4 regions of the Pantoea sp. SGAir0215 genome follow, and region 3 is predicted to be linked to each of the others. Evidence: predicted binding sites of a transcription regulator. Region 3 holds the regulator's gene; each other region holds the start of a gene.
The links. Region 3 encodes LexA, which represses DNA repair genes until DNA is damaged. Its sites were predicted from a motif close to TNCTGTATGTACATACAGNA; they were not measured.
Positions count from the first base shown of each region.

Region 1: sulA (SOS-induced cell division inhibitor SulA) is a predicted target of LexA. The motif match lies at 2,487-2,506, and genes of this name have one in related genera.
Region 2: uvrB (excinuclease ABC subunit UvrB) is a predicted target of LexA. The motif match lies at 6,066-6,085, and genes of this name have one in related genera.
Region 4: C1N64_RS11570 (metal-dependent hydrolase) is a predicted target of LexA. The motif match lies at 1,107-1,126, and genes of this name have one in related genera.

Region 1 covers NZ_CP028031.1:2,075,577-2,083,106, forward strand. The annotation lists gene matP (macrodomain Ter protein MatP) at 3-470, shown strand; gene ompA (porin OmpA) at 553-1,623, opposite strand; gene sulA (SOS-induced cell division inhibitor SulA) at 1,975-2,466, opposite strand; gene C1N64_RS09755 (TfoX/Sxy family DNA transformation protein) at 2,677-3,303, shown strand; gene yccS (YccS family putative transporter) at 3,300-5,447, opposite strand; gene C1N64_RS09765 (YccF domain-containing protein) at 5,428-5,871, opposite strand; gene helD (DNA helicase IV) at 5,995-7,530, shown strand, end outside.
Region 2 covers NZ_CP028031.1:1,876,660-1,884,189, forward strand. The annotation lists gene bioA (adenosylmethionine--8-amino-7-oxononanoate transaminase) at 1-882, opposite strand, end outside; gene bioB (biotin synthase BioB) at 968-1,999, shown strand; gene bioF (8-amino-7-oxononanoate synthase) at 1,999-3,150, shown strand; gene bioC (malonyl-ACP O-methyltransferase BioC) at 3,134-3,889, shown strand; gene bioD (dethiobiotin synthase) at 3,886-4,557, shown strand; gene C1N64_RS08910 (ABC transporter ATP-binding protein) at 4,558-5,280, opposite strand; gene uvrB (excinuclease ABC subunit UvrB) at 6,163-7,530, shown strand, end outside.
Region 3 covers NZ_CP028031.1:880,838-888,367, forward strand. The annotation lists gene plsB (glycerol-3-phosphate 1-O-acyltransferase PlsB) at 1-2,003, opposite strand, end outside; gene C1N64_RS04215 (diacylglycerol kinase) at 2,132-2,500, shown strand; gene lexA (transcriptional repressor LexA) at 2,607-3,221, shown strand; gene dinF (MATE family efflux transporter DinF) at 3,331-4,653, shown strand; gene C1N64_RS04230 (CsbD family protein) at 4,825-5,037, shown strand; gene zur (zinc uptake transcriptional repressor Zur) at 5,109-5,630, opposite strand; gene C1N64_RS04240 (conjugal transfer protein TraF) at 6,054-7,325, shown strand; gene dusA (tRNA dihydrouridine(20/20a) synthase DusA) at 7,425-7,530, shown strand, end outside.
Region 4 covers NZ_CP028031.1:2,461,304-2,468,833, reverse strand. The annotation lists gene C1N64_RS11580 (YniB family protein) at 1-194, opposite strand, end outside; gene hxpB (hexitol phosphatase HxpB) at 348-1,016, shown strand; gene C1N64_RS11570 (metal-dependent hydrolase) at 1,148-1,738, shown strand; gene C1N64_RS11565 (L-cystine transporter) at 1,888-3,279, shown strand; gene C1N64_RS11560 (DUF6515 family protein) at 3,473-3,883, shown strand; gene osmE (osmotically-inducible lipoprotein OsmE) at 3,937-4,272, opposite strand; gene C1N64_RS11550 (multidrug effflux MFS transporter) at 4,517-5,707, shown strand; gene nadE (ammonia-dependent NAD(+) synthetase) at 5,836-6,660, shown strand; partial or broken gene C1N64_RS11540 (EamA family transporter) at 6,740-7,316, shown strand; gene cho (excinuclease Cho) at 7,384-7,530, shown strand, end outside.

The sequences.
Region 1 (7,530 bases), 1.2 Mb from region 3:
CGATGAAATACCAGCAGCTCGAAAATCTTGAATGTGGATGGAAGTGGAAATACCTGGTGAAAAAACATCGGGAAGGTGAACTGATCACGCGTCACCTTGAACTCAGCGCGGCACAGGCGGCAGTCGATAAGCTGTTAACGATGGAGAATAATCCCGTCGACGTTAACGACTGGATTAGCCAACACATTCATCCCGAACTGGACAACCGGCTTAAACAAACGATCCGTGCGCGGCGAAAACGGCATTTCAATGCCGAGCATCAGCACACACGAAAAAAATCCATCGATCTGGAATATCTGGTCTGGCAGCGGCTGGCCGGCCTGGCGCAACGGCGCAACTGCACCCTGTCTGAAACGATTGTGCAGCTAATTGAAGATGCCGAACGCAAAGAAAAGTACGCCAGCCAGATGTCGACGCTGAAGCAGGATTTGCAGGCTATACTGGGCAAGTCGGATACTGACAACGGTTAGTTTACGGAGCAATATTCAGGCCTGCTCCGGATTAAAGGACAAAAAAAACCCCGCATGCGCGGGGTTTTTTATCACGTATAACTTAAGCCTGAGGCTGAGTTACCACGTCTTTGATACCTTTAACGTCGATTTCTACACGACGGTCTGGCGCCAGGCAGTCGATCAGGGCTTTACGGCCTTTCACGCTGTCACAGGTGTTGCCAGTCACTGGGTTAGATTCACCCATGCCGCGAGCAGAGATCTTGTTAGCAGGGATACCTTTAGATACCAGGTAATCTACTACAGACTGAGCACGTTTCTCAGACAGTTTCTGGTTGTACTGCTCTGAACCGATGCGATCGGTGAAGCCCAGAACAACGACTGAACCGTCTTTAGGATCCATTGAGCTCAGCTGGCTGTACAGCTGATCCAGAGCCTGCTGACCTTCTGGCTTCAGAGTTGACTTGTTGAAGGTGAACAGAACGTCTGATTTCAGAGTAAAGCGCTTAGTCTGAACAACTGGCGCTGGTGCTGGTGCTGGAGCCGGAGCTGGCGCAGCAACATCATCCTGACCGAAACGGTAAGAAACACCCAGGCTCAGCATGCCGTTGTCTGGACGAGCACCAACGGTCTGTGCGTCACCGATGTTGTTCACCCACTGGTAATCCAGACGGGTTGCCCAGTTTTTGGTCAGAGCATACTCAACACCAACCGCTGCCAGTGGAGAAACACCGGTGTCGTGGTCGCTGATGCGGTTGCCGCCAACTACTTGCTGGGTAGAATCTGCACGCCATACCATACCACCCAGGCGGGTATAAACGTCGAGATCGTCAGCGATTGGGTAGCTCAGTTTAGCAGCCAGTTGGATGCCCTGTGCTTTGAAAGCGCCGTTAACCTGGTTGCCTTTGTTAGGCATACGGCCTAACCAGTCATAACCCAGCTCGAAACCCAGGTATGGGTTAGCCTGGTAACCGGCGAATGCGCCAGCACCCAGTTGGCTTTCGTGAGTTGGGCCGTCGTTATTTTGGTAACCGTGACCGTAGTAGCCAGTGTCGTGATACTGAGACCAGCCCAGTTTAGCACCGGTGTACCAGGTGTTATCTTTAGGGGCGGCCTGCGCTACGGTAGCGAAGCCAGCCAGTGCCACTGCAATTGCGATAGCTGTCTTTTTCATTTTGCGCCTCGTTATCATCCAAATAGGCAATGAGCATAAAGGTTGCTCTTGGTTTAATCCTTCGCCGGGTCAAAACGCTCGCTTATGACTCTACCGCAAAAAACGGAGGTTATTGAGCACCCTGGCGAGATAAAGTCTACAACGAGATTGGAAACTTACAAGTGTGATGTGAGGCACTTATGTAAAAAAACAGTGTTTTATACATAAATTCTAACAATTTAGGGTGAACTTCTGTGATGGGGGTAACCCGCAAAATGGGGGCTAAGCCATTGTCATTACTGGCAGGAGCAGAATCAGTGTCTTAGCCCAACGCGAGAGAAAAAATTTCTTGAGATAAATCTCATTTTTTACTTAATGAAACAAATCAGACTGAATTTTTAGCCGACTTTCTGGTCTGACTGGCGTTTTAGAGGACTCACCCGAGCGCAGGATGAGTCCTAACGCTTCACCTTCAGCCGCAGCGAGCTCTAGTTCCCGACGCTCATCTTCATCCAGATCGTAGGGAATCCAGGCTAAAACGACACTGTAATTTCCCGTACGCAGGGCCTTAATCATGGCCTCGACGGCGTTGTAACGTTCAGCGTCGGCGATATGCATACTTTTCTCCAGGGGCAAGCCTGCTTCCTGCATCCAGACCCGACTCAACTTATGCGCAGGTGTTAACCAAAGCTGCCAGCGGGATTGCTGGCTCAGTTGCTGAAGCAACGGTAACAGCAGCATCTGCATCATTCCCGGTTTTTCGCTATAGCGCAATTCAGTAATCCAGCCGCTCTGAGAAGCGGGGTCAGAAGGCGAAGCGTAACGGTGAGTCGGGCATACATTACGGGGATGTTGGGTGCGCATAAATTAATCACTCAGCAGTTGACTGTATGGATATACAGTAATGACATCCTGGATAAAGATCAACCTGAATTTCTGAAAATGCCTCGCAAAATTCGCATAATGTTGACGCCAAAGTGATTTATTCATTGAACCTGCAACTGAATTTTCTTATCTTCTAACCGACTGAATAGTAACGTTTTTAACAGGTTTTTGTTACAAGGAGGTGATGATATGAAGAAAGAACAGCGGGTCGTTTTGCGATCAAAACAACAACTGGCATCTTTAGGTAATGTCGAATCCCGTACTCAGTTTGGCGGTTACGCCTTAGCTGTTGAGCGCGTCGTGTTTGCCTTGATAAAAGACGATCAGCTTTATCTGCGCGCCAGCGAAGCCCTGCGGGAATATGTGGCTAAACGCCCCTTGGAGCCGCTTATTTTTCGCAAACGCGGTATGCCGGTCAGCCTGAATTATTTCAGGGTCGATGAAAATTTATGGTGTGACCCGGAGCATCTGGTTGCGCTCTCAGCGGCCTCACTACAGACCGCCCGTCGGGAACAGGATGACCGACAAGACCGGTTGCGTTTAAAAGATCTGCCTAATGTCAGCTTACGGCTGGAAATGATGTTGCATGAGATAGGCATTTGCAGCGTTAAACACCTGCACGAGGTCGGAGCCAGGGCGTGCTGGTTAAAACTAAAACGTTATAACCAGCATCTCGGTTTCAAAACCTTGCTGGCGCTTCAGGGTGCTATTTCGGGTCATCATGAAGCCGCTCTCCCGCCAACGGTTAAAGCGGAGCTGGGTGAATGGTACCAGGCTGCGCTCAAAACAGTGGAAGAGGCGAAGAAAGGGCCTTAGTGAGAACCTAAAGCACGCCGCAGGCGAGCGATTTCCGGCAGCAAGGCAACCAGTAACCCAAGTTGCTGCAGTACCAGTGGCGTAGGCGAATCAGACCCGGCGGTAAACCGGGTAAGGCGTTGTTCCAGTTCCCGACGCATTTCCTCAGCCCGGCTGTCACTGACGATGTCGGTTTGCAGCACATCTTCGACATAGCACACCGTGTCGTCGAGAAGCGCCAGCAGCGCTGGATCAGTGACTTTATCGCGGTGCGCCCCCAGCGCGGAGATATAGCTGAGCAACGAGTGGTTCAGGCAAAGTAGCTGAAAGGCCGATTCCCGCAGCTTAGGGTTGGTACGGGTTTCACTGCTCATGTTCGACACGACGGAGGCCAGTTCCGCGTCAGCATTGTGTGCATCGCGGCGGGCAATACGGTAAGCGAGGCGATTATCTTTGCCCTGATGGTATTGTTCCATAATGGCATCCAGATAACGGCAATTGGCATTGAGTGTGCGCGTCGCCACCGCCGGAAGCTGGCGAAAACGCCAGTCTGGCCAGATAAAGGTGACGGCCAGCCAGGCCAGCGCACAGCCCAGTAACGTGTCCACTACCCGGGGCAGGGCCACCTCAAAGCCTTCGCCTAACAAATTAAAACAGAACAACACCAGCAGAGTAATGAACAAGGTTGCATGAGCATACTGCACCTGACGAAACGCAAAGAACATGATGCCCGTGACCACAATCAAGACCAGTTGGCCTTCAATGGAAGGGACCAGCCAGAGCAGGGGCAGTCCAAGCGCAATGCCCGCGAGCGTGCCGCCAATGCGTAGCGCCAGTCGGCGTTGGGTTGCGCTATAGTTAGGCTGGCAAACAAACAGACTGGTCAGCAGGATCCAGTAGCCGCGCTCCAGCCCGGTAATCTGGATAAATCCGTATCCCACACACATCACAATCGACATGCGTACGGCGTGGCGAAACAGGGCAGAGGCCGGACTCAGGTGAAGGCTGAGGCGCAGTTTAATATCACTCCAGCCACTCAGTTCTTCGCGTGACAGCAGGTTGTCGCTGTGCTGCGGATCAACTGCCTGCGCCTGCTCGGTTTCGATTGAGGCCAGTTGTGCATCGATGGCCTGCAGGTTGCGAAGCAGCCAAAGCAGTGCACCGGTATGGGCGGCATCCGGCTCGCTCTGTGCCAGCCGGTGAATCGCATTTTCCAGACGTTCAAAAACACGCTCAAAGCGGCCATCATGTTCCCAGCGTTCGCGCAGCAGAATCGCCCGGGCAAGCTGGCGACAGGCCTGTGCCTGCATATTCAGTAAACGCTGAAAGCGAAACAGGATCTCGTTGTAACGCCAGTCGCCACGCAGAAGATGGTACTGCAGATGCGAAGAGCTGGCGCGTTCATGGATATCCTGAGCCACGAAGTAATAGTGCAGGCTGCGTCGGGTACCGCGTGAGCCTCTGTCACCTCGTAAACGGCTTTGCAAGGTGGTCTTGGTCAGATTGAGCTGTGCAACAAGCTGGCTGTTTACCATCGCGGCTTTAACAAATGCAGCATCATCCTGTTCACCCGCGTCAGGATCAAAAAGATTGGCTTTGGCATCCAGATAGTGGGCCAGCTGTGAAAAACTGGCTGCCAGTTGTTCCTGCACCGGACGAACCGGAAACATTAAATGGCCCAGCAGCGTCAGCAGGTTATACCACAGTGCCCCAACCAACAGCAGCATGGGCTGCATATACCATTGTGAGAACAACCCAATGCCCAGCATGGTGTAAACGGCAATCAGTAAGGCGCCAAATGCAATGGTGGCATAGCGCTGTCCCAGCGCGCCTAACAGAATGAATCCCCATGTTGAACCTGCCAGGCCGATAATAAATACCAACGGATGCGGGAACAGCAGCTCTACTGAAACCGAAGCGATGCAAAAACAAAGTAAGGTAATCAGCAGGTTTTTAAGCCGCCCGGCCAGCCTGTCATCCAGATCGGCCAGCGCGGCGGCAACCACGCCGAGGGTTAACGGAATTGTCCACTCAATTTGCTGCAGTATCCAGGGCACAGCCGCACATCCTGATAAGGCAAACAGAATGCGCAGCAGATAACGCCAAGTGCTGTTAAAAAGATACTTTCGCCACCCGGACAGCATACTAATAGCGGCGGCGGGCATTGGCATCACGCGCGGCACGCGCTTCTTCCACAGAGACGACCCGACGTCCTACCGGCCAGAGTGCAATGGTGGCAATCTTGAAATTGGCGAGGCCCACCGGAATACCAATAATGCTGATGCACTGCACGATGCCGACAGAAATGTGCGACAGGCATAACCACCAACCGAAAAAGATAAACCAGAAAATGTTCAGAAACGTGCCGCCGGTGTTCATGATAGAGCTTTTATTCTCCGGGCGCAGAACGTCAACATGGACCGCTTCATTGCCAAACGGCAGAAATGACAGCTTAGTGATCTCCCAGCAGGAGCGCGTTAAGGGCAGGGTAAAGATCAGGACGATACTGATGAGCGTGGCGAATAACCAACTCAGCGTGGTGAAAAATCCACCCAGGACAAAATTAAGAATATTTAAAACAGTACGCATAACAGGCTTTTCCTTTTGCACTCCGCAATCTGTGCCGCCAAGTTTAGCGTGTTTTAAGGCTGGAGCGTCAAGAGTCTGACAGGTAAACTCCGATTACTCTCTATCTCGGTCGTTGGTGTCGGCGTGGAACTTAAAGCAACATCCATGGGCAAACGGCTTGCCCAGCATCCTTATCATCGTGTTCGCCTGTTATCCGCGGGCGTTGAGGTCAGCGGCGACAAACACGAATATTTGATCCCCTTCAATCAGTTGTCCGACATCACCTGTAAACGGGGAATGGTGTGGGGTGAACTGGAATTCTTACTGGCGGACAACAAGGTTGTGCGTTTGCACGGTACGGAATGGCAGGAGACGCAGCGTTTTTTCCACTACCTCATGCAGTCGTGGCAAAGCTGGAGTCAGGAAATGAGTGAAGTATGCGCCGCGGTTTTACAGGCGCTGCGCGACGACATTCAGGGATTCAGCGAACAGGAGCGTTGGCTGAAGCGCAGCGAACTTCAGGCGATCAAAGATAAGATCCGCAAACAGTTTGACGCGTTACCTTTGCCGCTTTCCCGCATTGAGCAGTTTGATTCCTGCCGTGAAAACTGGGCATTTTGCCAATACTGGCTGCAGCAGGGCGAGACGGCGATGACGCAGCGCAATCGTGACTGGACGGCGGCCATGTTGACCCGCTACCGGGATTTTTTCGCCACGGTGGAATCCACCCCGCTGAACGAGTCACAGGCAGAAGCGGTGGTTAACGGCGAAGACGCTGTGCTGGTGCTGGCGGGCGCTGGCAGCGGCAAAACGTCAGTATTAGTGGCCCGCGCGGGGTGGCTGTTACAGCGCAGACTGGCCGCTGCCGATCAGATTTTGTTGCTGGCATTTGGTCGTCATGCGGCGGAAGAGATGAATGACCGTATTCAACGCCGCTTAGGGGCCGGGGATATCCAGGCGCGTACGTTTCATGCGCTGGCCCTGCATATCATTCGGGAAGGAAGTCATAAACAGCCGGTCATCAGTAAACTCGAAAGCGATCCCGACGCGCGTCGGACATGGCTGATCGACCACTGGCGTCAGCAGTGTAATGAAAAAAAAGCTCAGGCGAATGGCTGGCGGCAATGGTTGCGTGATGAACTGGAGTGGGAGGTCAGCGAAGGCCCTTTCTGGCAGGATGATCGTTTAGCACAGCGCCTGGCGTCTCGTCTTGAACGCTGGCTTGGCCTGATGCGGATGCATGGCGGCGCACAGGCCGCCATGATTGAGGATGTACCTGACGCGCTGCGCGACGTATTCAGTAAGCGGATTAAATTGATGGCACCCCTTCTGAAGGCCTGGAAAAGTGCGCTTAAGGACGAGTGCGCAGTCGACTTCTCCGGGCTGATTCATCAGGCCATCGCGATCCTCGAAAAGGGCCGCTTTGTCAGCCCCTGGAAGCATATTCTGGTTGACGAATTTCAGGATATCTCGCCACAACGCGCGGCTTTACTCAGCGCGCTGCGTCAGCAAAACACACGCACGACATTGTTTGCGGTGGGCGATGACTGGCAGGCAATTTACCGGTTCAGCGGCGCAGAGATGAGTCTGACAACGGCATTCCATCACTATTTTGGTGAGGGCGATCGTTGTGTGCTGGATACGACCTATCGTTTCAATGATCGTATTGGTGAAGTGGCG
Region 2 (7,530 bases), 1.0 Mb from region 3:
GGCGACATCACGTGTGGTCAGCGTGGCGGCCAGGCTCATCGTGCCGCCGGTCAGGGCTTTTCCGACGCACAGGATGTCCGGTGTGATCGCCGCATGTTCGCAGGCAAACAGCGTGCCGGTGCGGCCAAAGCCCGTGGCGATTTCATCAGCGATCAGCAGGATGCCGTAACGATCACACCACTCGCGCACCTTCTGCAGGTAGCGGGGATGGTAAAAACGCATGCCGCCCGCGCCCTGTACGATGGGCTCCAGAATCACCGCGGCCAACTGATGCTGATGCTGTTCGATCAGCCGGGCGAAATCCTGAAAATCTTCTTCATTCCAGGCCGCGTCAAAACCACATTGCGGCGCCTCGGCAAAATGGTGCTCGGGCAGATAGCCGCGCCACAGGCTGTGCATGGAATTATCCGGATCGCACACCGACATCGCCGCAAACGTATCACCGTGATAGCCACGCTTGAGGGTTAAAAACTGCTGACGCGTTTCTCCCCGACCCAGCCAGTATTGCAACGCCATCTTCATTGCCACTTCGACGGCAACGGAGCCGGAGTCTGCAAGGAATACGCACGCCAGCGCGTCAGGTGTCATCGCCACTAACTGACGACACAGCGCCACCGCGGCGGGATGCGTAATCCCGCCGAACATCACGTGGGACATCTGGGTCATCTGCTGCTGCAGGGCCTGGTTCAGGCGTGGATGGTTGTAACCATGAATCGCCGCCCACCAGGAGGACATCCCGTCTACCAGTGTGCGCCCATCCGCCAGCTGCAGCGTGTAACCCTGTGCCGCCACGACAGGGTAACAGGGCAACGGTTGCTGCATGGAGGTGTAAGGATGCCAGATATGCTGGCGGTCGAATTCGGCGTCCTGAAGCGTAAACATCGTAGTTGTAAACCAAAATAAAAAGATTTAGTTTACAAGTATAACCACGTTAACTGTCGGGATGACACCTTTTTTGGAGTACGTAATGTCACAACGTTGGACGCTAGCCCAGGCACAGGCCCTGTTTGAACGCCCGTTTCTTGAACTGATGTTTGAAGCACAGCAGGTACATCGCCAGCACTTCGATCCGCGTCAGGTTCAGGTCAGCACGCTGCTGTCGATTAAAACGGGTGCCTGCCCGGAAGACTGCAAATACTGTCCGCAAAGTGCCCGCTACAAGACCGGGCTGGAATCAGAGCGCCTGATGGAGGTGGATGAGGTCCTGCGTTCGGCGCAAAAAGCGAAAGCGGCCGGTTCCAGCCGCTTCTGCATGGGCGCGGCGTGGAAAAACCCCAGCGATCGCGATATGCCTTATCTGGAAAAAATGGTCGAAGGCGTGAAAGCAATGGGCATGGAAACCTGCATGACGCTGGGAACGCTGAGCGACAGCCAGGCCCAGCGTTTAGGTCGCGCCGGGCTGGACTTTTATAACCACAATCTGGATACCTCGCCCGAGTTTTACGGCAACATCATTACCACGCGCAGCTATCAGGAACGACTGGATACGCTGGGCAAGGTGCGCGAGGCTGGTATCAAGGTCTGCTCGGGCGGGATTGTTGGCCTGGGCGAAACGGTTAATGATCGCGCCGGGTTGCTGGTGCAGCTGGCCAACTTACCGACGCCGCCGGAAAGCGTGCCGATCAACATGCTGGTCAAGGTGAAAGGCACCCCGCTGGCAGACAATGACGATGTCGAACCTTTCGATTTTATCCGCACGATCGCCGTCGCCCGCATCATGATGCCTGCCTCGCACGTGCGTCTGTCGGCGGGCCGCGAACAGATGAATGAACAAACCCAGGCGATGTGCTTTATGGCCGGGGCTAACTCGATTTTTTACGGCTGCAAGCTGCTGACCACGCCAAACCCGGAAGAAGACAAAGATATGCTGCTGTTCCGCAAGCTCGGACTGAATCCGGAACATACCCAGACCGCCCATGGCGATAATGCGCAACAGCAGCAGCTCAGTGAGCAGCTGCTCAATGCCGACACAGAAAAATTCTATAACGCGGCGCTGTAATGGGCTGGCCGCAACGCATACAGCAGGCGCTCGCGCAGCGCCGTGCTGAAGAGGGCTGGCGCGAACGGCGCGTAGTTGACGCCAGTCAGACGCGCCTGATCCGCTATGCAGGCCGGGATTATCGTCACTTTTCCAGTAATGATTATCTTGGGTTAAGCCAGCATCCGGCGGTGATTGCCGGATGGCAACAGGGCGCGGCACTGGCCGGGGCGGGGGCAGGCGCATCCAGCCATGTCACCGGTTTCCAGGCTCTTCATGCCACCCTGGAAGCGCAACTGGCCGGGTGGCTGGGTTATCCCCGGGCATTACTGTTTATTTCCGGCTTTGCCGCCAACCAGGCGGTCATTCACCTGCTCGCCGGGAAAAACGATCGCATTCTTGCTGACAAGCTGAGCCATGCCTCGTTGCTGGATGCTGCAAGTCACAGCCCTGCGCAACTGCGTCGTTTCGCCCATAACGATCCGGACAGTCTGGCTGTGCGGCTGAGTGCGCCCTGTGAAGGGCAAACGCTGGTGGTCACGGAAGGGATCTTCAGCATGGATGGTGACAGCGCGCCGTTACAGACGCTGGCGGCGCAGTCGCGTGAGGCAGGGGCCTGGTTACTGGTTGACGATGCGCACGGCATTGGCGTCACAGGTGAGCAGGGACGCGGCAGCTGTTGGCAACAGGGCATTAAGCCCGAACTGCTGGTGGTCACCTTCGGTAAAGCCTTTGGCGTCAGCGGCGCGGCATTGCTGTGTGATGACGCGACGGCCGACTATTTTGTGCAGTTTTCGCGCCACCTCATCTACTCAACCGCCATGCCGCCAGCACAGGCCAGCGCATTACTGGCCGCCCTGAAACAGGTGCAGGCAGGCGATGGGCTGCGCCAGCGCCTGAGCCGCAACATTGCCCATTTCCGCCGGGGCGCCTCCTCCTTGCCCTGGTCGCTTATGCCGTCATCCAGCGCCATCCAACCGTTACTTGTTGGCGATAACGCCCAGGCGATGGCCTTGTCGGCCCGTTTAGCCGAAGCCGGTTGCTGGGTCAGCGCGATTCGTCCGCCTACCGTACCGCCGGGCACGGCACGTTTGCGCATCACGCTGACCGCCGCGCATCAGCCAGACGATATTGATGTCCTGCTGGAGGCACTTCATGACGCTGCACATTGATAAACGTGCCGTAGCCAGAGCCTTTGGGCGCGCGGCGTCGTGTTACGACAGGCATGCCGAACTGCAACGGATCAGCGGGGATGCGCTGCTGGCATGGGTGCCTGCTCAAACCGGTCCACAGGTGCTGGATGCGGGCTGTGGCACCGGCTGGTACAGCCGGCTATGGCGCGACAGGGGGAAACAGGTCATGGCGCTGGATCTGTCGCCGCAGATGTTGCATCAGGCCCGGCAAAACGCGGTGGCGCATCATTATCTGGCGGGCGACATCGACGCACTGCCGTTAGCCGATCAGAGCATTGACCTGTTATGGAGCAATCTGGTGGTGCAATGGAGCGACGATTTGCCGGCCGCGCTCAGGCAGTTTACGCGGGTGCTGAAACCCGGCGGCTGTATGCTGTTTTCAACGCTGAGCGCGGGATCGCTGCATGAGGTTCACGAGGCCTGGTCGCATCTTGACGCGCATGTGCACGCCAATCGCTTTCTGCCGGCGCAGGCGATCGCCGCAGCCTGTGCCGCACAACGGCTGCGCTGTCACGCGCAAACCGTCACCCTGCATTTTCCCGATGCGCTCAGCGCCATGCGCTCTCTGAAGGGCATTGGCGCAACGCATCTGCATGCCGGACGGGCCGATTATGTGCTGACGCGTCGCCGTCTGGCACAGCTTGAAGCTCACTGGCCACGGGACGAACAGGGTTTCCGCCTCAGTTATCATTTGATGTATGGAGTAAGTGAATCATGACACGCTGGTTTATCACCGGTACCGATACTGAAGTCGGTAAAACCGTTGCCAGTAGCGCCCTGCTGCAGGCGGCGAGCGCAGCAGGCTACCGCTGTGCGGGCTACAAACCGGTGGCCTCGGGCTGTACGTTAACCGCAGAAGGCATCCGTAACAGCGATGCGCTGGCGCTGCAACGTTACAGCAGTGTGCCGCTCTGCTATGAGCAGGTGAATCCGCTGGCCTTTATGGAGCCGACATCGCCGCATATCGTCAGCGCAGAGGAGGGCAGGCCAATTACCTTTTCAACGCTATCGGCAGGGCTTCGCGAGCTGGAGCCGCTGGCTGACTGGATTCTGATTGAAGGCGCGGGCGGCTGGTATACGCCGCTGTCTGAGACGCAAACCTATGCCGACTGGGTTGAGACTGAACGGCTACCGGTGATTTTGGTGGTGGGTGTAAAACTGGGCTGTATTAATCATGCCATGCTGACCGCCGAGGCGATAAGGGCGCGTGGACTGCGACTGGCTGGCTGGATTGCCAATACGGTTCAGCCGCCCGGCCAGCGCTATCAGGCATACCTTACGGCCCTGAAGGAGCGACTGCCCGCGCCTTGTCTGGGTGTCATTCCCTGGTTAGCGGATGACAGCCAGCATGCGGACTGTGGTCACTATCTGACGCTACCGGATTAATCACGCCATCGTCAGCCATTTATCGAGCGTACCGTCATCCAGCAGGGTGACGTTACCCTGCGCCACATTTCGCCCGCGATGCAACAGCAAAAAGCTGTCAGCGACGCGTCGAATCAGGGAAACCCGCTGCTCCAGCAGCAGAATCGTCAGGCCGTAATCCCGGTTAAGACGCCGAATCAGGTTACCCATCTCTTCTTCCAGCCAGGGCGCCATGCCATCGGCGGGCTCATCCAGAATCAGCAGGCGTGGCTGTAATACCAGCGCGCGGGCAAGGGCCAGTTGCTGCTGCTGGTAAACCGGCAAATCCCCGCTGCGCTGTTGACGCAGTGAATAGAGAGCCGGCAGAAGATCAAAAATCATTTCCGGAATAGGCCGGTGATTTTCGCGCGATTCAGCGCCTGCCAGCAGGGCAATCAGTAAGTTATCTTCTACGCTCATCTGTGTGAAAATATGTCGTCCCTGTGGCACGTAACCAATGCCCTGACGTGCACGTTGATCGGCAGGCTGCGACAGCAGGTCCTCTGGCGGCGAGCCATCCTGCTGCCAGCTAATCGTGCCGCTGTTGATGGGAAGCTTACCCATGATGCAGTTCACCAGCGTGGTTTTTCCCATGCCGGGACGTCCCAGTATGCCGGTACAGGTGCCGGGGGGCAGGTCAAGGTCCACATTCCAGAGAATATGATTTTTTCCGTAAAACTGATTCACCGACCGTAAACTTAGCATCTGACGCGCTCCTTCCAGATAATTAACCTGAATGTTTTGCTGCTCATAACGGGTAAATCGCACTACCAGAATAGCAGGGCTATGACTGCTGCTGTGGCGCATGACATCCTGATCACAGAGCATGCAATTACCGGGCCAGAGTCGGAGTGAACGAAGTTTGCGCGCTTAACATGCGGAATTTTGACGGTTTAAATATAAGTAAAAGTGAACAATTGACGGGCGGGACGACTGCGCAGCGCGATGAGGGTGCAGGAAAAATGAGCGTCAGGTGCAGTTGCCCATAAATGGCGCAGGCAGTCTGCTGTAAAAAACAGCAACCTGAAAAGCCAGACGATCAACGTTGAATGCGCGCCATGCAGCGCGCTAAAACAACGCTATTGGCGTTAAAAATTTCGCTAAAAAAAATTTTTTTTCATCAAAACGCGGCGGCAGAAAAAATTATGCACAGCCGATATTCCAAGGCCTCTCATCAGTTATCCACTATTCCTGTGGATAACCTTGTGCATTAGATAATGAAAACAGGTTAGAAGCGAGGAAATACGCGGCCTGGTCACGTAATGATGACAATCTGGGCTTTTTTTACTTACTATTAAAAATCAGTGTGTTAGTAAAAAACAAGCCTGCCGGATTGGACGCGATTCATCAAACTGCAATTTTATGACACAGGCTTGACAAATGTTAAATCAATACGTGGCTTGGGGATAACCTTGCGCAACAAAAACGGGTGTTTGCCTGGGCAAAAGTGCCAGAGTCAAGTAAAACCTGGCGACAATACTGTGCATCATTACTGGTATTATATCCAGTATTTTTTTCTGGCAAAATTGCCATAGCAGAGTAAAATAATGGGCTGCCCGCCGTCTTTCTTCTGCAGGAACCGCATTCATGAGTAAAGATTTTAAACTGAACTCCGCTTTCAAGCCTTCTGGCGATCAGCCGGAAGCGATCCGCCGTCTGGAAGCCGGACTGGAAGACGGCCTGGCGCACCAGACGCTGTTAGGCGTAACCGGATCGGGTAAAACCTTTACCGTTGCTAACGTTATTGCCGACCTGAATCGTCCTACCATGGTGCTGGCTCCTAATAAGACGCTGGCGGCGCAACTGTATGGCGAGATGAAGGAGTTCTTTCCCGAAAACGCCGTAGAGTTTTTTGTCTCGTACTATGACTACTACCAGCCCGAAGCTTACGTGCCCAGTTCGGATACCTTTATCGAAAAGGATGCGTCGGTTAACGAACATATCGAGCAAATGCGCCTCTCCGCGACGAAAGCGTTGCTGGAACGGCGCGACGTGATTGTCGTGGCCTCCGTGTCTGCCATCTACGGCCTGGGCGATCCCGATCTGTATCTGAAAATGATGCTGCACTTAACGCGCGGCATGATTATCGATCAGCGCAGCATCCTGCGTCGCCTGTCGGAGTTACAGTACACGCGTAACGATCAGGCGTTTCAGCGCGGGACGTTCCGGGTCCGGGGCGAAGTCATTGATATCTTCCCGGCCGAATCTGACGATATGGCCCTGCGGGTTGAATTATTCGATGAAGAGGTGGAGCGGCTGTCCCTGTTTGACCCGCTTACCGGTCAGGTCGAATCGGTGGTGCCGCGCTTTACCATTTACCCTAAAACGCACTACGTCACGCCGCGTGAGCGTATCCTGCAGGCCATGGAAGACATCAAGGTTGAACTGGCCGAACGGCGCAAGATCCTGCTGGAAAACAACAAACTGCTGGAAGAGCAGCGTATTACCCAACGGACGCAGTTTGACCTCGAAATGATGGGGGAGCTGGGATACTGCTCTGGTATCGAAAACTACTCCCGCTATCTGTCTGGCCGCGGACCGGGGGAAGCGCCGCCGACCTTATTTGACTATCTGCCGGCGGATGGCCTGCTGGTCGTCGATGAGTCGCACGTAACCATTCCGCAGATTGGCGGCATGTACCGCGGGGACAGGGCGCGTAAAGAGACGTTAGTCGAATATGGCTTCCGCCTGCCTTCGGCGCTGGACAACCGCCCCATGAAGTTTGAAGAGTTCGAGGCGCTGGCCCCTCAGACCATTTATGTCTCCGCCACGCCAGGCAAATACGAGCTGGAAAAATCGGGCGATGAGGTGATCGATCAGGTGGTGCGTCCGACGGGGCTGCTGGATCCGATCCTTGAGGTGCGGCCCGTGGCGACTCAGGTGGACGATTTGCTGTCAGAGATCCGCCAGCGCGTTAACGTCAATGAACGCGTACTGGTCACGGTGCTCACCAAA
Region 3 (7,530 bases):
AGCAGCTGCGGCAGCTGGTCGTTGCCCCAGCGCAGGAACAGCTCGCTCTTCAGCATGGGGTAAATCAGGCTGACCTGGCGCAGCAGTTCGGCTTCGCCCAGGTTACGGTGCTGCTGGATGATGGCCGCAATCAGAGAGGGCATCACCAGCATATGGTGGATGTTATTCCGGTAATAGGTCATCAGTACCGCCTGCTCGCGCGGCAGAATAATGATGTCGCCGATACTGTCCTTCTCACTCTCAAACTTGTTCATACTCAGCGCGTGATCCAGCAACGCTTCCGCAGACATGTCAGGCAAAGTGGCATCCGGCGAGTAGGGCACATTACGTAATAACTGGGTATAGCACTCCAGCTGCTCAATCAGCTGTTCACGGGTCAGTGAACGCTGGCGGGAAGCGAGCAGTGCCGTTACGCACAGGTTCATGGCGTTCGCGGCACCGGCTTCATTAATACGTACCATGATGGTGGCGGCGATATCATTGGCCGTTGGCGTTAACCAGCCCGGACGTTGCGCTTCAATGGGATCGATAGACTCACGCCATTCCGGTACGCGCTTGTTCAGATAGTTGATCAGCGGCAACGGCTCACCAAAGTTCACATAACCCTGGCCCAGGTTGCGCAGCTTACGCAGGCCGCGCACCATCTGCATAAAGCCTTCTTTCTCTTTTGCCGCACCGCGTAGCTCTTTAGCGTAGGTACCCACTTCCATTACATGTTCATAACCGATGTAAATGGGCACTAACGTGATAGGTCGCGTGCCGCCGCGCAGCATGGCCTGCAGCGTCATAGAGAGGGTGCCGGTTTTCGGATCCAGCAGTCGGCCGGTACGTGAGCGTCCACCTTCCACGAAATACTCGACGGAATAGCCGCGGGTAAAGAGCTCGCCAAGGTATTCACGGAACACGGTTGAATAGAGCTTGTTGCCTTTAAAGGTACGACGAATAAAGAAGGCACCCAGACGACGGAAAATCGGCCCGGCAGGCCAGAAGTTCAGGTTAATCCCTGCGGCAATATGTGGCGGAACCAGGCCCTGGTGATACAGCACATAAGACAGTAGCAGGTAGTCCATATGGCTGCGGTGGCAAGGCACATAAACAATTTCATGGCCGTCCTGCGCCAGCTGACGTACCCGCTCACCGCCGTTAACGTTGATCCCCTGATAGAGTCGGCTCCAGAGCCAGCCCATCACGCGGTCGGTGATACGAATCGCTTCGTAGGAAAAGTTGGCCGCAATTTCTTCCATCATTTCAATGGCGTTTTGCTGCGCTTTCTCATGGGAGATTTTCTTGCTACGCGCCTCGTCTTCCACAGCTTTTTCAATCGCCTTCGACTGCAACAGGCGATTGAATAAATCCTGGCGAGCCGGCAGGCGCGGTCCCACCGCAGCCAGGCGCTGACGGGCAAAATGGATGCGCGCTACGCGAGCCAGCTTCTGCGCAATCGACTTGTCGGTACCGTGTTCGGTCGCCATACGACGCAGGGAGACCGTGGGCGAAAAACGCACAAAACTGTCGCGGCCATGCCAGAGAACGGCAAAGAATTTTTGAATGCCGTTAAGGAGCCGCAAATGAGGCGGATGATCGTCGCCCTGGACTTCCCGACCCGGCGCACGGCCAAACATGACTGAAACCGGTAACATCTGAACATCAAGTTCAGGGTTGCTGCGGTGCAGATCAAGATATTCGTGGAAGATTTTGACCGATTCAAGGCTGGGCACAAAATAGGGGAACACACGCGGACCGTCATTAATAAAAACATGACGCGGCAACAGGGCGCCGTCTATCTCCAGCGGAATAAGCGGATCAGGCAGATCGTGCCGGATGCACTGCGCGCGTAAAGTCAGGAGATCGGCCTTTGAATCATAAGGCAGGACATACATAATAGGCCGGGTAGGATCCAGCCCATGTTCGGAGACGGGATCAGCCGGAATGGCCTTACTCTTTACCAGAAATGAAAGGGGTAAGTTCAGCAATTTATAAAAAATTTTACGCCAACCTGACATAGACAACATGAAGCCTCTTGTTAGCAAAGCGGCGCAAGCATATCAGAACGCGCAGCAAAAATCTGTGACAGCGACAATTGTGCGCTGCCCGGTATTGACGTCAATCCTTTGAAAAGAGTTCCTTTATCATGACAAATAATGTCACCGGCATTACCCGGATTGTGAAAGCGGCTGGCTACTCATGGCAAGGTCTTCGCGCCGCCTGGCAGCATGAAGCTGCCTTCCGCCAGGAAGCCGTAATTTCACTGGCGGCAATTATCCTGGCCTGCTGGCTGGATGTCGATACTATTTCGCGCATCCTGATGATTGGCGCGGTCATGCTGGTGATGATTGTTGAAGTTCTGAACAGCGCCATCGAAGCGGTGGTGGACCGCACAGGGCAGGAACGTCACCCTCTTGCCGGCCGTGCCAAAGATATGGGATCGGCCGCTGTTTTGCTGGCAATAGTACTGGCCCTGTTCGTTTGGGGAACGCTACTTTGGTCGCATTTGCGATAAGCATTCCATCTCCCGTCAAATTACTGATTTTGGCCTGACTTTTGGTTTCCATTTCACCAATACCTGTATATACTCACAGCGACTGTATAAACAACCAGGGGGCGGGATGAAAGCATTAACCAGCAGGCAGCAACAGGTCTACGACTTGATTCGCGACCACATTAATCAAACGGGCATGCCGCCTACGCGTGCAGAAATTGCTGCGCAACTGGGCTTCCGCTCACCTAACGCGGCAGAAGAGCATCTGAAAGCGCTGTCGCGTAAAGGCGTGATTGAAATCGTCTCTGGTGCGTCCCGCGGTATCCGTTTGTTAATGGAAGAAGAACCTTCAGATGGCCTGCCACTCATTGGGCGCGTTGCGGCGGGTGAGCCGTTGCTGGCCCAGGAACATATCGAAACCCACTACAAAGTGGATCCAGACATGTTCAAGCCCTCTGCCGATTTCCTGCTGCGCGTTAGCGGCATGTCAATGAAAGACATTGGCATCATGGATGGTGATTTGCTGGCCGTGCATAAAACGCAGGAAGTGCGTAATGGTCAGGTGGTGGTAGCGCGCATTGACGACGAAGTCACTGTGAAGCGCTGGAAAAAACAGGGATCAGTGGTGCATCTGTTACCTGAAAATACGGATTTTGAGCCTATCATTGTCGATACACGTGCGCAGTCGCTGACGGTTGAAGGTCTGGCGGTTGGCATCGTACGTAACGGTGAGTGGTTATAAATCCTCCTAAGGTTGGCTCTTTACGTCAACCTTGACGTTACCCAGTCTGCCCCTGTTTTGCCGCTGTGGGTTCATCTGTAACACCAGCGGCGCATTGCACGGACGTTACATGCGCTTCCTGACAGCTACCGATAAAAAACTGTGGCGGCTGGCGCTGCCCATGATCCTGTCAAATATCACCGTTCCTCTGCTCGGCTTAGTCGATACAGCCGTTATTGGCCATCTCGACAGCCCGGTTTATCTGGGCGGCGTTGCGGTCGGGACGACCGTTACCAGTTTCATCTTCATGCTGCTGCTTTTTCTGCGTATGAGCACGACAGGCCTGACGGCTCAGGCGTTTGGCGCGGGCGATAAAACGGCGCTGGCGCGCGCATTGGCACAGCCCCTGATCATTGCCTTACTGGCCGGCAGCCTGTTTATTGCCCTGCGTCATCCTGTTACGGCATTAGCAACCCGCTTTATCGGCGGAGAGGCCGCCGTGCTTGAGCAGGCTGCGCTGTTTATCCATATTCGCTGGCTCAGTGCGCCCGCCATGCTGGCTAACCTGGTGATTCTGGGCTGGCTGCTGGGCGTACAGTATGCCAGAGCGCCGGTCATCCTGCTGGTGGTGGGCAACGTTATCAATATTCTGCTGGACCTCTGGCTAGTGCTGGGGCTGCACTGGGGCGTAGCCGGGGCTGCAGCCGCGACGGCTATCGCGGAATATGCGACGTTGCTGGTCGGGGCACTTATGGTCTGGCGCGTGCTGGCGCTGCGTGGTATCACGCTGCACAGTCTGGTCCATAGCTGGCGTGGCGATATCCACCGCCTGCTGCGCCTGAATCGCGATATCCTGCTGCGTACCTTACTGTTACAGCTTTGCTTTGCCTCTCTGACCGTGCTGGGAACGCGTATCGGACCTGATGTGGTGGCGGTAAATGCCATCCTGCTGATGTTCATGACGTTTACCGCCTATGCGCTGGATGGCTTTGCTTACGCCGTCGAAGCCTTTGCTGGTGAGGCACACGGCGCAAAAGACGGCAGCAGGTTGCAACTGGTATGGATTGCTGCCTGCCGTCAGGCCCTGTCAGTCGCGCTGTTTTTCTCCCTGGTCTATGCTGTTTGTGGCTATCAGATCGTGGCTCTCCTGACATCGATTCCCGCACTTCAACAGGCGGCTGACCGCTTTCTGCCGTGGCAGGTTGTCATGCCGCTGGTTGGCGTCTGGTGCTATCTGCTGGATGGCATGTTTATTGGTGCGACCCGCGGAAGAGAAATGCGCAACAGTATGGCGATTGCCGCACTGGGCTATTTCCTGACGCTGTTAACCGTGCCTTTTATCGGTAATCACGGTCTATGGCTGGCGATAGCCGTTTTTCTGGCGCTTCGCGGCCTGTCACTTTGGCTGGTCTGGCGCAGGCACTGGCGCAATGGCACCTGGTTTAGCGCCTGAGCAACTTGCCTGAAATATGACGCAGGATACATAAAATTTTCATTTTTTCCGGCAAAACTGAAATTAGCTACTACAATTATCTTTGAATGGCGCTATTAAACAGCGCTTTATATCGTAATTTTGCCTGATGGCAAAATAAAGCGAAATCGAAGGATGACGTGGAGGTCTGCAATGAATAAAGACGAAGCGAGTGGTAACTGGAAACAGTTCAAAGGAAAAATGAAAGAGAAATGGGGCAAGCTGACCGATGATGACATGCAAGTCATTGAAGGTAAACGCGATCAGCTGGTCGGCAAAATTCAGGAACGTTACGGCTACGCGAAAGATCAGGCGGAGAAAGAAGTAACGGACTGGGAAGGTCACAACAAGGATTACCGCTGGTAATCACGTTATTCAGGGATGCTCCTACCCGGGCCGGTACGCTCATGCCGGCCAGACCGCACAAGGATGTGCAATTAACTTCGTTTACTGCGTTTCTTCCCGTCAGCCTGATGGTCATGATCACAATGTTCATGCTGTTCACAGGCTTCAACTTCCGCACAGTTTTCACATAACCCGTGCGCCTCTATCACGCTATGCCGTAGGACAAAGCTTGCCTCTTGCGCCAGCGATGCGATGATTTTTTCTGCGCCCTGCGCCTGCTTTTCCGTGACCACTGCACAGCGATCGCAGACCAGCATCACCGATGTATGGGCGGGTGCGTCGAAATGGTGACACATCACATAGCTGTTATTGGACTCGACGCGGTGGATAAAACCCTGCTCAAGAAGAAAATCCAGCGCACGGTAGACGGTAGGAGGCTTGGCCTGGGGCTCACTGACACGCAACTGATCAAGCAGGTCATAAGCACTGATCGATCCTGGCTGTCCGGCCATCAACCGCAGGACCTCTGCGCGCTGGGTCGTCAGGCGTACACCGCGCTGTAAACACAGTTTCTCAGCCTGGGTCATGATTTGCTCTGGCGTCATGGTTGACATGGAATTTCTCCGTTTGACAGGTGATGTTATCTTATCACATTAATGATACGTACGATGCACCTTGCCTGTCTGCACCTCCTCCCTTTATCCGTGCTTATCTGTTCCTTACGACTTTGCGCCCGTCTGCGATGCCAATATATGTCAGAATGTTTGTAAATATTTTTTCCTTTTGCTTTACATCTCACTGAGTTAAGAACTAATGTTTAAAAGTTCTTAATAAAGTGCTGGTCCCGGCCTCCTTCTGTTAACGCTTTTTGGACGGTAACCAGACATAACGGATCGAAAAATAATCAATCAATGGAATTGCGCCACTATTTACTCTGAATTCACAGCAATAAAGCGTTAGCCATCCTCCACAATGGGGCTAACAAACTATTCGGTCGTTAATGTTTTAACGGCAATTTTTCAGGTGATGATAAGCAAATGGCAAAATTAACCGTCCCACGTTCCGTTCTGGTTTTCCCTGCAGTGTTTAATGCTCTGGTTTTTTCATCATCCGCGCTGGCCGCGGGAACCTGGTACGATGCCCGTAACGATGCAATGGGGGGAACGGGCGTGGCGTCCTCTACCTACGGGTCTGCCGTTTTAGCTAACCCGGCGTTAATGACCAAAGCAAAACCCGATGACAACGTCAGCATCATCTTTCCCAGTGCGGGCGCGCAAATTACTGATAAAGACAAGATGGTCGATAAGATCGATAACATCACTGATACGGTAAATCGCTATCAGGATCTGTTTGATAATGCCTCGACATTAGAGCTGCTGCGCCGTATTCCTGAGATTCAGGCTGCGTCAGGAGATCTGGCCAATACGCTCAGAGATTTACGCGGTAACAAAGCCAACGCGACAGCAGGTGTCGCGATTGCAGTCACCGTTCCGAATGAAACGCTGCCTTTTGCCTTTGTCACCAAAGCCTATGGTACGGCGCATGTCCGCGCGAATGTAAAAGAAGGCGATATCGTTATTTTACAAGGCGTGGCTGACGGAACGTTTGCCGGTATTCCTGGCGGTGTATTTGGTCTGCCTAATGTACAAAACTTGCTGGGCTCCAGCGCGAACGGGCTGGCTGCGCTAAATACCGATTATGGTATCGCCGTTGCCCATGAGTTCACGATTGCCGGCCATCCGGTGTCGATTGGTGTGACGCCTAAGCTGCAAAAGACCTGGCTGTATAACTATTCCGCCAGCGTGTATAACTACGATAAAAACGATTTACGGGATGGCCGCTACCGCAGCACCGAAAGCGGGTTCAACGTTGACGCCGGCCTGGCGACGGTATTCGCAGAAAACTGGACATTAGGCGTGACCGGACAGAACCTGGTATCACGTGACCTGCAAACCAAAGAGGTGAATGGCTATCAGGATACCTATGAAATCCGTCCATTAGTGACGGCGGGTTTAGCCTGGGATAAAGGGCCGGTAACGCTGACAGGCGATGTTGACCTGACCGAAACGCACCGTTTCAAATCTCAGGAAAACAGCCAGTATGCAGGCGTGGGCGCGGAATATCGCGTACTGGACTGGTTGCAGTTACGTGCCGGTTATCGCGCAGATATGCGTTCCAACGACGAAAATGTGGCGACCGCAGGCTTTGGGCTGTCACCGTTCAACAATTCTGTGCATCTGGATCTGGCAGGCTCGGTGGGGCAAAACAATACCTGGGGTGCCATGGCGCAACTCGGATTTAACCTCTGATTCCGTGCCATTAACGGGCGGGCGATACCTTGTCGGCCGCCCTTATGCTATCCTTGCGCAGAATATCATCACTGTTAACCACCGGATCGACTGCGCTTCATGACCGACACTTTTTCCTCCCAACGCTTCTCTGTTGCCCCCATGCTCGACTGGACAGATCGTCACTGTCGCTATTTCCATCGTCTGCTGACCGGCGATACGCTTC
Region 4 (7,530 bases), 1.6 Mb from region 3:
GTATTAAAGCGAATCATATCCACCATGACATGAATGAAATCCAGCATCACGGCATCAATACCGGGTTTCTTTTCACTGTGCTTAAACAAAAAGCTCAGCAGTGAAATGATGGTAGACAGCAACGCGAGTAAAAAAATCACCCAGCCAGCGACACGCTTAAGGATGGCAATGCGGCCAGCCTGTTGATAGGTCATGATATCTCCTGAACCCAAAATCCCATTTGCTTCAGTCTACCTGCCCTTGCAGAATTTTCCCAAAAAAAAGAGCGGTCTGCGCCCGTTTCGCCTCATCTGCGCACCAACCCTGTGTTCATGCTAAGGTAGCCTGAACTTTTTAAGGAGCGAAACATGTCTTACCACCGCCCTGTTTTTGCAGCTTTATTTGATATGGATGGCTTGTTGATTGATTCTGAACCTCTCTGGGATCAGGCTGAAATGGACATCTTTTCAACCCTGAATATCGATTTGACCCGACGCCACGAATTACCCGATACGCTCGGATTACGTATCGATCAGACGGTGCGCATGTGGTACGAAACGTTGCCCTGGTCGGGACCGAGTCAGGAAGCGGTCACACAGCGTATCATCGCCCGTGCAATGGAACTGATTGCGATAAACCGCCCGCTTCTGCCCGGCGTCGAGTCCGCCCTCTCATTGTGCAAACAGCACGGCCTGAAGACCGGCCTGGTTTCCGCATCGCCCCGCTTCATGCTGGAACAGGTACTGACGATGTTTAACCTGAATCACTATTTTGATGTGCTGTCTTCCGCCGAACATCTGCCCTACAGCAAGCCGCATCCGCAGGTCTACCTCAACGCCGCCGAGGCGCTGGGCATTGATCCGCTTCACTGCGTCGCGCTGGAAGATTCGGTGAACGGCATGGTAGCAAGCAAAGCCGCACGAATGCGATCGATTGTGATTCCGGCAGCCAGCCATCAGGATGATGCCCGCTGGGCGCTTGCCGACGTGAAGCTGAGCAGCCTGACACAGTTAACGCGGGAGCATTTGCAGGCTTGACGGCAAAGGCGCTGTAACCTGTTGCATCCCCTTAAAAAATTAACGCTTCGTTACAGCGTCACAGGTTCTCATTTACTGGATAAATCCCTATACTGGATGCATTGACAGTTTCTTTTGCAGCCAGGTTTATCATGACGGCCGAAGGCCATATCTTTTTTGCTGTTGCCAGCGCCATTTTTGCGAAACGGGCCGAGCTCACCCCGGTGATGGCTCAGGCGGACTGGTGGCATTTAATTCCCGCCAGCCTGCTGACCTGCCTGCTGCCTGACATCGATCATCCTAAGTCCTTGCTGGGCCAGCGCCTGCGCTGGTTGTCGCATCCCATTGCCCGGGCATTTGGTCATCGCGGGTTCACCCACAGCCTGCTTGCCGTCGCGGCTGGCCTGTGGCTGTTTCAGATTAACGTGCCGAAAAGCTGGCCGGTGCCCGCCGATGTTCTGCAGGGCATGACGCTGGGTTACCTGAGCCACATTGTGGCCGATATGCTCACTCCGGCCGGCGTTCCTCTGCTCTGGCCCTGTCGCTGGCGTTTTCGTCTGCCCATTCTGAACAGCCAAAAAGGCAATCAGCTGGAGCGCGCTCTGTGCCTGTGCGTGATGGCTTACGCGCTGTGGTTCCCGCCAGGGATGCCTGCGTTTGGCGAAAATGGCTGGCCCACTCAGGTATTTGATACCTTGCAAAACGGCGTCAGCCGCCTCCTGTCGGGGCATTCCGGCTCCTGAGCCACTGGCCGCTCAGGCAACGTTATAAGCTATTCCATTTGGATATAAGATCGCACTAAATTCACCTGATACCATTTCCGGACACCTGTATGAACAATAACTACTTTTGCTTTCCTTACCAGGGGAATGCTGCATGATTCGGAGTTTCTATGGATATCCCTTTAACGCTTAATATCATTGCCTTTGTGGTGCTGCTGCTTCTGCTGTCACGCCTGAGCCGCGCCAACTGGAGTCTGTCAAAAAAAGTGCTGGTCGGGTTAGTGTTTGGCGTCGCGTTTGGCCTGGCGCTGCAGTTTATTTACGGCAGTAACAGCGATACGGTCAAAGCGTCAATTGGCTGGTTTAACGTGGTCGGTAACGGCTATGTCCAGCTGTTGCAGATGATCGTAATGCCGCTGGTCTTTGTCTCAATTCTGAGCGCGGTGGCGCGCCTGCATAACGCCTCTTCGCTGGGCAAAATCAGTTTCCTGACCATTGGCGTGCTGCTGTTTACGACCGCGATTGCGGCGCTGGTCGGGGTTTTCGTGACCGGGCTGTTCCATCTTAATGCAACCGGCCTGGTACAGGGTGCCCAGGAAACGGCGCGTCTGAGTGCCATCCAGAATAACTATGTAGGCAAAGTGGCCGATCTGACGGCGCCGCAGCTTATCCTGTCCTTTATCCCGAAAAACCCCTTTGCCGATTTAACCGGTGCCAGCCCCACCTCGATTATCAGTGTCGTCATCTTCGCAGCCTTTTTAGGCGTGGCGGCCCTGCACCTGCTTAAAGATGACGAAGTGAAAGGCCAGCGTGTCCTGACGGCGATCGATACGCTGCAGTCATGGGTGATGAAGCTGGTGCGCCTGATCATGAAACTGACGCCTTACGGCGTGCTGGCGCTGATGACTAAAGTAGTTGCCGGATCGAACCTGCAGGACATCATTAAGCTGGGTAGCTTCGTGGTCGCATCCTATCTGGGCCTGGGCATTATGTTTGTGGTACACGGTCTGCTGCTGTCCGTAAATGGCATCAACCCTATGCGCTTTTTCCGCAAAGTCTGGCCCGTGCTGACCTTTGCCTTTACCAGCCGCTCCAGTGCCGCCAGCATTCCGCTGAACGTGGAAGCGCAAACCCGTCGTCTGGGCGTGCCGGAATCTATTGCCAGTTTCTCGGCGTCGTTTGGCGCTACGATCGGGCAGAACGGTTGTGCCGGTCTTTATCCGACCATGCTGGCCGTGATGGTGGCGCCGACAGTGGGCATTAACCCGTTTGATCCGCTGTGGATTGCCACCCTGGTGGGCATTGTGACGTTGAGCTCAGCAGGCGTTGCCGGTGTCGGCGGTGGCGCGACTTTCGCGGCGTTAATCGTGCTGCCCGCGATGGGCCTGCCCGTCACGCTGGTCGCGCTGCTGATTTCGATCGAGCCGTTGATCGATATGGGCAGAACCGCGTTGAACGTGAATGGTGCAATGACCGCAGGTTCCCTGACCAGTCGCTGGCTGGGCCTGACAGACCGACGCGTTCTTGAGCAAGACGAACACCGTGAATTAGAGCACAGCTAATCACATCTGACCTGGCACCCGGTGCCAGGTCTTCTCCCTTTTCCCTGCCTGTTTCTCCTTATTTCCCCTCTGTCTTTACATTCACGTTAAGGAAACGTTAAGCGTGGTAAATGGGCAATAATACGTGCGCTTTCTGCTTGTTTTTGGATGCTAAAAGGAGAATTCTGCAGCGAGTCACAGCAGGAGAATGCACATGAAAACGGTTATCGCTTCATTCCTCGCGTTAGCGATGATTACGCCCAGCGCAGTGTTTGCTCGCCCCGGCGACTGGGGGCCCGGCCCTCACTGGTACCGGCCCGGCCCGGGCTGGCATGGTCCTGCGCCGCGCTGGCATGGTCCTGACCATTTCCACGTTCTGCCACTGGCGGCAACGGCGGTTCTGATTGGGGGATTAACCTACTATTTGCTGAATGGCAGTTATTATCAGCGACACGGTGATGAGTACGTGGTTGTTGAGCCGCCTGCTCCGACCTATGTCAGCAGCGTCGGCGGTATGCGGGTGCTGGATTTTAATGGCCGACGTTTCTACGTGCAGGACGGGCATTACTATCAGCGGGAGATTAACGGCAGCTACGTTGAAGTGCCGCGTCCGGCTGGACTGTAGAGATAAAAAAACGGCTCGCCATAAGCGAGCCGTTTTTTCAGGTCAGCGAAAATTTACTGCTTAACCTGCGGATCGGTATCGTATTCAGCACAGCTCTGGAAGCCGTAGTTCATCACGCGACCCATATCGTTATAGCTCACGAAGTAAGTTTGTGCTTTACCGTCACGCTCGCCAATCACATAGGTCTGACAGGTACCGCGCGCATGCACCATGGTGATTTCAGTTGAAGCAGGGCCAGCAATCTGACGGACCTGCTGGCGGGTCATGCCTTTTTTGACGTCCTTAACCACTGGCTTAGTCACGTAGCTTTCCGCACGATCGTAAGTCGTACAACCAGAGAGCGCAGCCAGCGTCAGCGCTGCAGCGATACATCCCATCACTTTATTCATCTTGTTGTTCCTCATTTTTTGTCCATGTGATGAAAAGCCTGGAACATAAAACGGTTTTTATCAAGTTAATGACAGACTTAAACTCAATCTGTCTCGCGGGATTTGTTAAAATGCGCCAGAACAGACCAGGCATGCTGGCTCACTGCACCATTGCGTGTTGGCCAGTGCCGTTTTTACAGGCACAAAAGACGCGCTGAATGCACTTTTGTGACAACGTAACTTAAACATTATCATCAGAGGCCAAATGACGCTTTCCTCACCCAACCGGCTGGTTTACGCCATCACCCTGGGATTACTGGCTGCGCTGGGACCGTTGTGCATCGATCTGTATCTGCCCGCCCTGCCGCAGTTAGCCAGTGACCTGGCTACGCCAACGTCTACGGCACAGCTCAGCCTTACCGCTGGCCTGCTGGGACTGGGCGCCGGTCAGCTTCTGTTTGGTCCCATGAGCGACAAATTTGGTCGTCTGCGCCCTCTGACCCTGTCACTGACGTTGTTGTTTATCGCGTCGCTGGGCTGCGCCCTTGCCCAGACTATCGATCAACTGTTACTGGCTCGTCTGTTTCAGGGATTAGCGGGAGCGGGCGGTGCGGTGCTGTCACGGGCGGTTGCGCGCGATATGTATAATGGCCATGAACTGACGCGCTTTTTTGCGCTGCTGATGCTGGTTAACGGCCTTGCCCCTATTGGCGCCCCCGTACTGGGCGGTGCCCTGATGACCGTGCTGGACTGGCGCGGTATTTTTGTTGTGCTGAGCGGCATCGCCATTTTGCTCATCCTGCTGGCGCGCGGGAAACTGCATGAAAGTCTGCCCGTTGATCGGCGGAGTCAGGGCTCGGTTTTTGCTGCTTATGCTGCGCTGGGGCAGGTCATCACCCACCGTGCCTTTATGGGTTTCTGCCTGACGCAAGGGTTTATGATGTCGGGCATGTTCGCCTATATCGGCGCATCGCCGTTCGTGCTGCAGGAAATCTATGGTCTGTCACCCCAGGCGTTCAGCTTTTGCTTTGCCGCCAACGGTATCGGTTTAGTGATTGCCTCGCAGACCAGCGCCCGCCTCTGCCCGCTGTGGGGTGAATATCGCGTCCTGAAAGGCGGCCTGATGCTGGCATTCGTGGCCTCCAGCGCGCTGCTGGCCGCCGGGTTAACGCACGCCCCGCTCCCGCTGCTGCTGGTTGCGCTGTTCTTTTCGATTGCCAGCAATGGTGTCATTGCCACCACCGCCGCCTCACTGGCGATGCAAAGTCAGGGGCAACGTGCCGGTAGCGCATCGGCTGTCATTGGCGTGACGATGTTCACTCTGGGCGCACTCGCCGTGCCGGTAACCGGGATGGGCGGCACATCAGTAATCAGTATGACGTTGACGATATTTGGTTGCTTCATGCTGGCTATACTGACCTTTATCGTTTTGGCAAAAAAACCTCCGCTGAGGTAAAAATTGTCGGATTCAGACCAGCAAAAAGAAAACATCACCCGCTTTGGCTTGTTGTTTTCGGGGATGCGCGTTAGCTTTAAGACAGGCTTTATATTGTGCCGGCTGGCTAAAGACTTAAGGAGATGTTGATGTCACTGCAGCAGGAAATCATTACCGCACTGGGTGTGAAACCCACTATCGATCCGCAGCAGGAAATTCGTACCAGCGTGGATTTCCTCAAAGCGTATTTAACGCGCCACAGCGGCCTGAAGGCGTTAATACTCGGTATCAGCGGCGGACAAGATTCTACCCTGACGGGCAAGCTGGCCCAGATGGCGATCACGGAGCTTCGCCAGGAAACAGGCGATAACGACTACACCTTTATCGCGGTGCGTCTGCCTTACGGCGTGCAGGCTGATGAGCAGGACTGCCAGGATGCGCTGGCCTTCATCCAGCCAGACCGCTCGCTGGTGGTCAATATTAAAGAAGCGGTGCTGGCCAGTGAGCGCGCGCTGAAAGACGCCGGCATTGTGCTGTCGGATTTCGTCCGCGGCAATGAGAAAGCCCGTGAGCGTATGAAAGCGCAGTACAGCATTGCCGGTATGACCAAAGGCGTGGTGGTGGGCACCGACCATGGCGCTGAAGCCGTCACGGGCTTCTTTACTAAGTACGGCGATGGCGGCAGCGATATTAACCCTATCTTCCGCCTCAATAAGCGCCAGGGCAAACTGCTGCTGAAAACGCTGGGTTGCCCGGAACATCTGTATCTGAAAAAACCGACCGCCGATTTAGAAGACGATCGCCCCGGTCTGCAGGATGAAGTCGCACTGGGCGTCACCTACGACATGATCGATGACTACCTTGAAGGGAAAACGATCGATCCGGACAGCGCGAAAATCATTGAAGGCTGGTATCTGAAAACCGAGCACAAACGTCGACCGCCTATCACTGTTTTCGACGATTTCTGGAAATAACGCCGCCGACCCTTGCCGCCCGGCAAGGGTTGCCTTAACTGCTGAAACTCCATGTCCGTAACGTTACACGAACGCCACCCTGACCGGGCTGAGCGCAATTTTACTCTGGAGCACCACCCTGGGTCTGCTGCGTAGCGTCAGTGAGGCTTTTGGCCCCACCGGCGGTGCCGCCCTGATCTATTCCATCACCGCCCTGCTGTTGTGCCTGACAAGAGGCCTGCCCGATCCGCGTGTCCTGCCCCGTCGCTATCTGCTGGTGGGCGGCAGCCCTGGCCTGGGCGCTTTATAACAATGTGACACGCCGTTATGCATGCGGTAGCAACGGTGTTTCACTGTTTTTTATCGTCACCGCGCTGGCGCGCTGGCTTAAATTTGCGTTCGGCACACAGCAGGAAGCGATGCACGTCAGCGCAGCCGCGCTGGCGCAAGTGCTGTTCGTAGGTGCCTCTACCGCCGTGGCCTACTCTGCCTGGAACGACGGCATTCAGCAGGGAAATTTGCCCCTGCTGGCGACCGCCTCCTGTTTTACGCCCGTGCTGTCCGCCTTGCTGGCCAGCTTATGGCTGGGCCTGACACCGCCCGCCAGCTTCTGGCAAGGTGTTGCCCTGATCACCACAGGCTCGCTGATCGGCTGGCGGGCAACATACCGGTTATGAATCTGAGGCTGGCGATCATTTAACCTGCCTGTTATGCTGTATGGACAACCAGTATAGGGAGTTCGTTTTGGCAAGACGTGCAGCAACCCACCGCCTCGAATTTGATGCGGCAGCGATTTATGAATACCCGGAACATTTGCGTGAATGGCTGGAAGGCTTGCCCAACCTGCCCGGCGTGTATACCTTTCATGGCGAAAGCGACACGCTGCCGTTA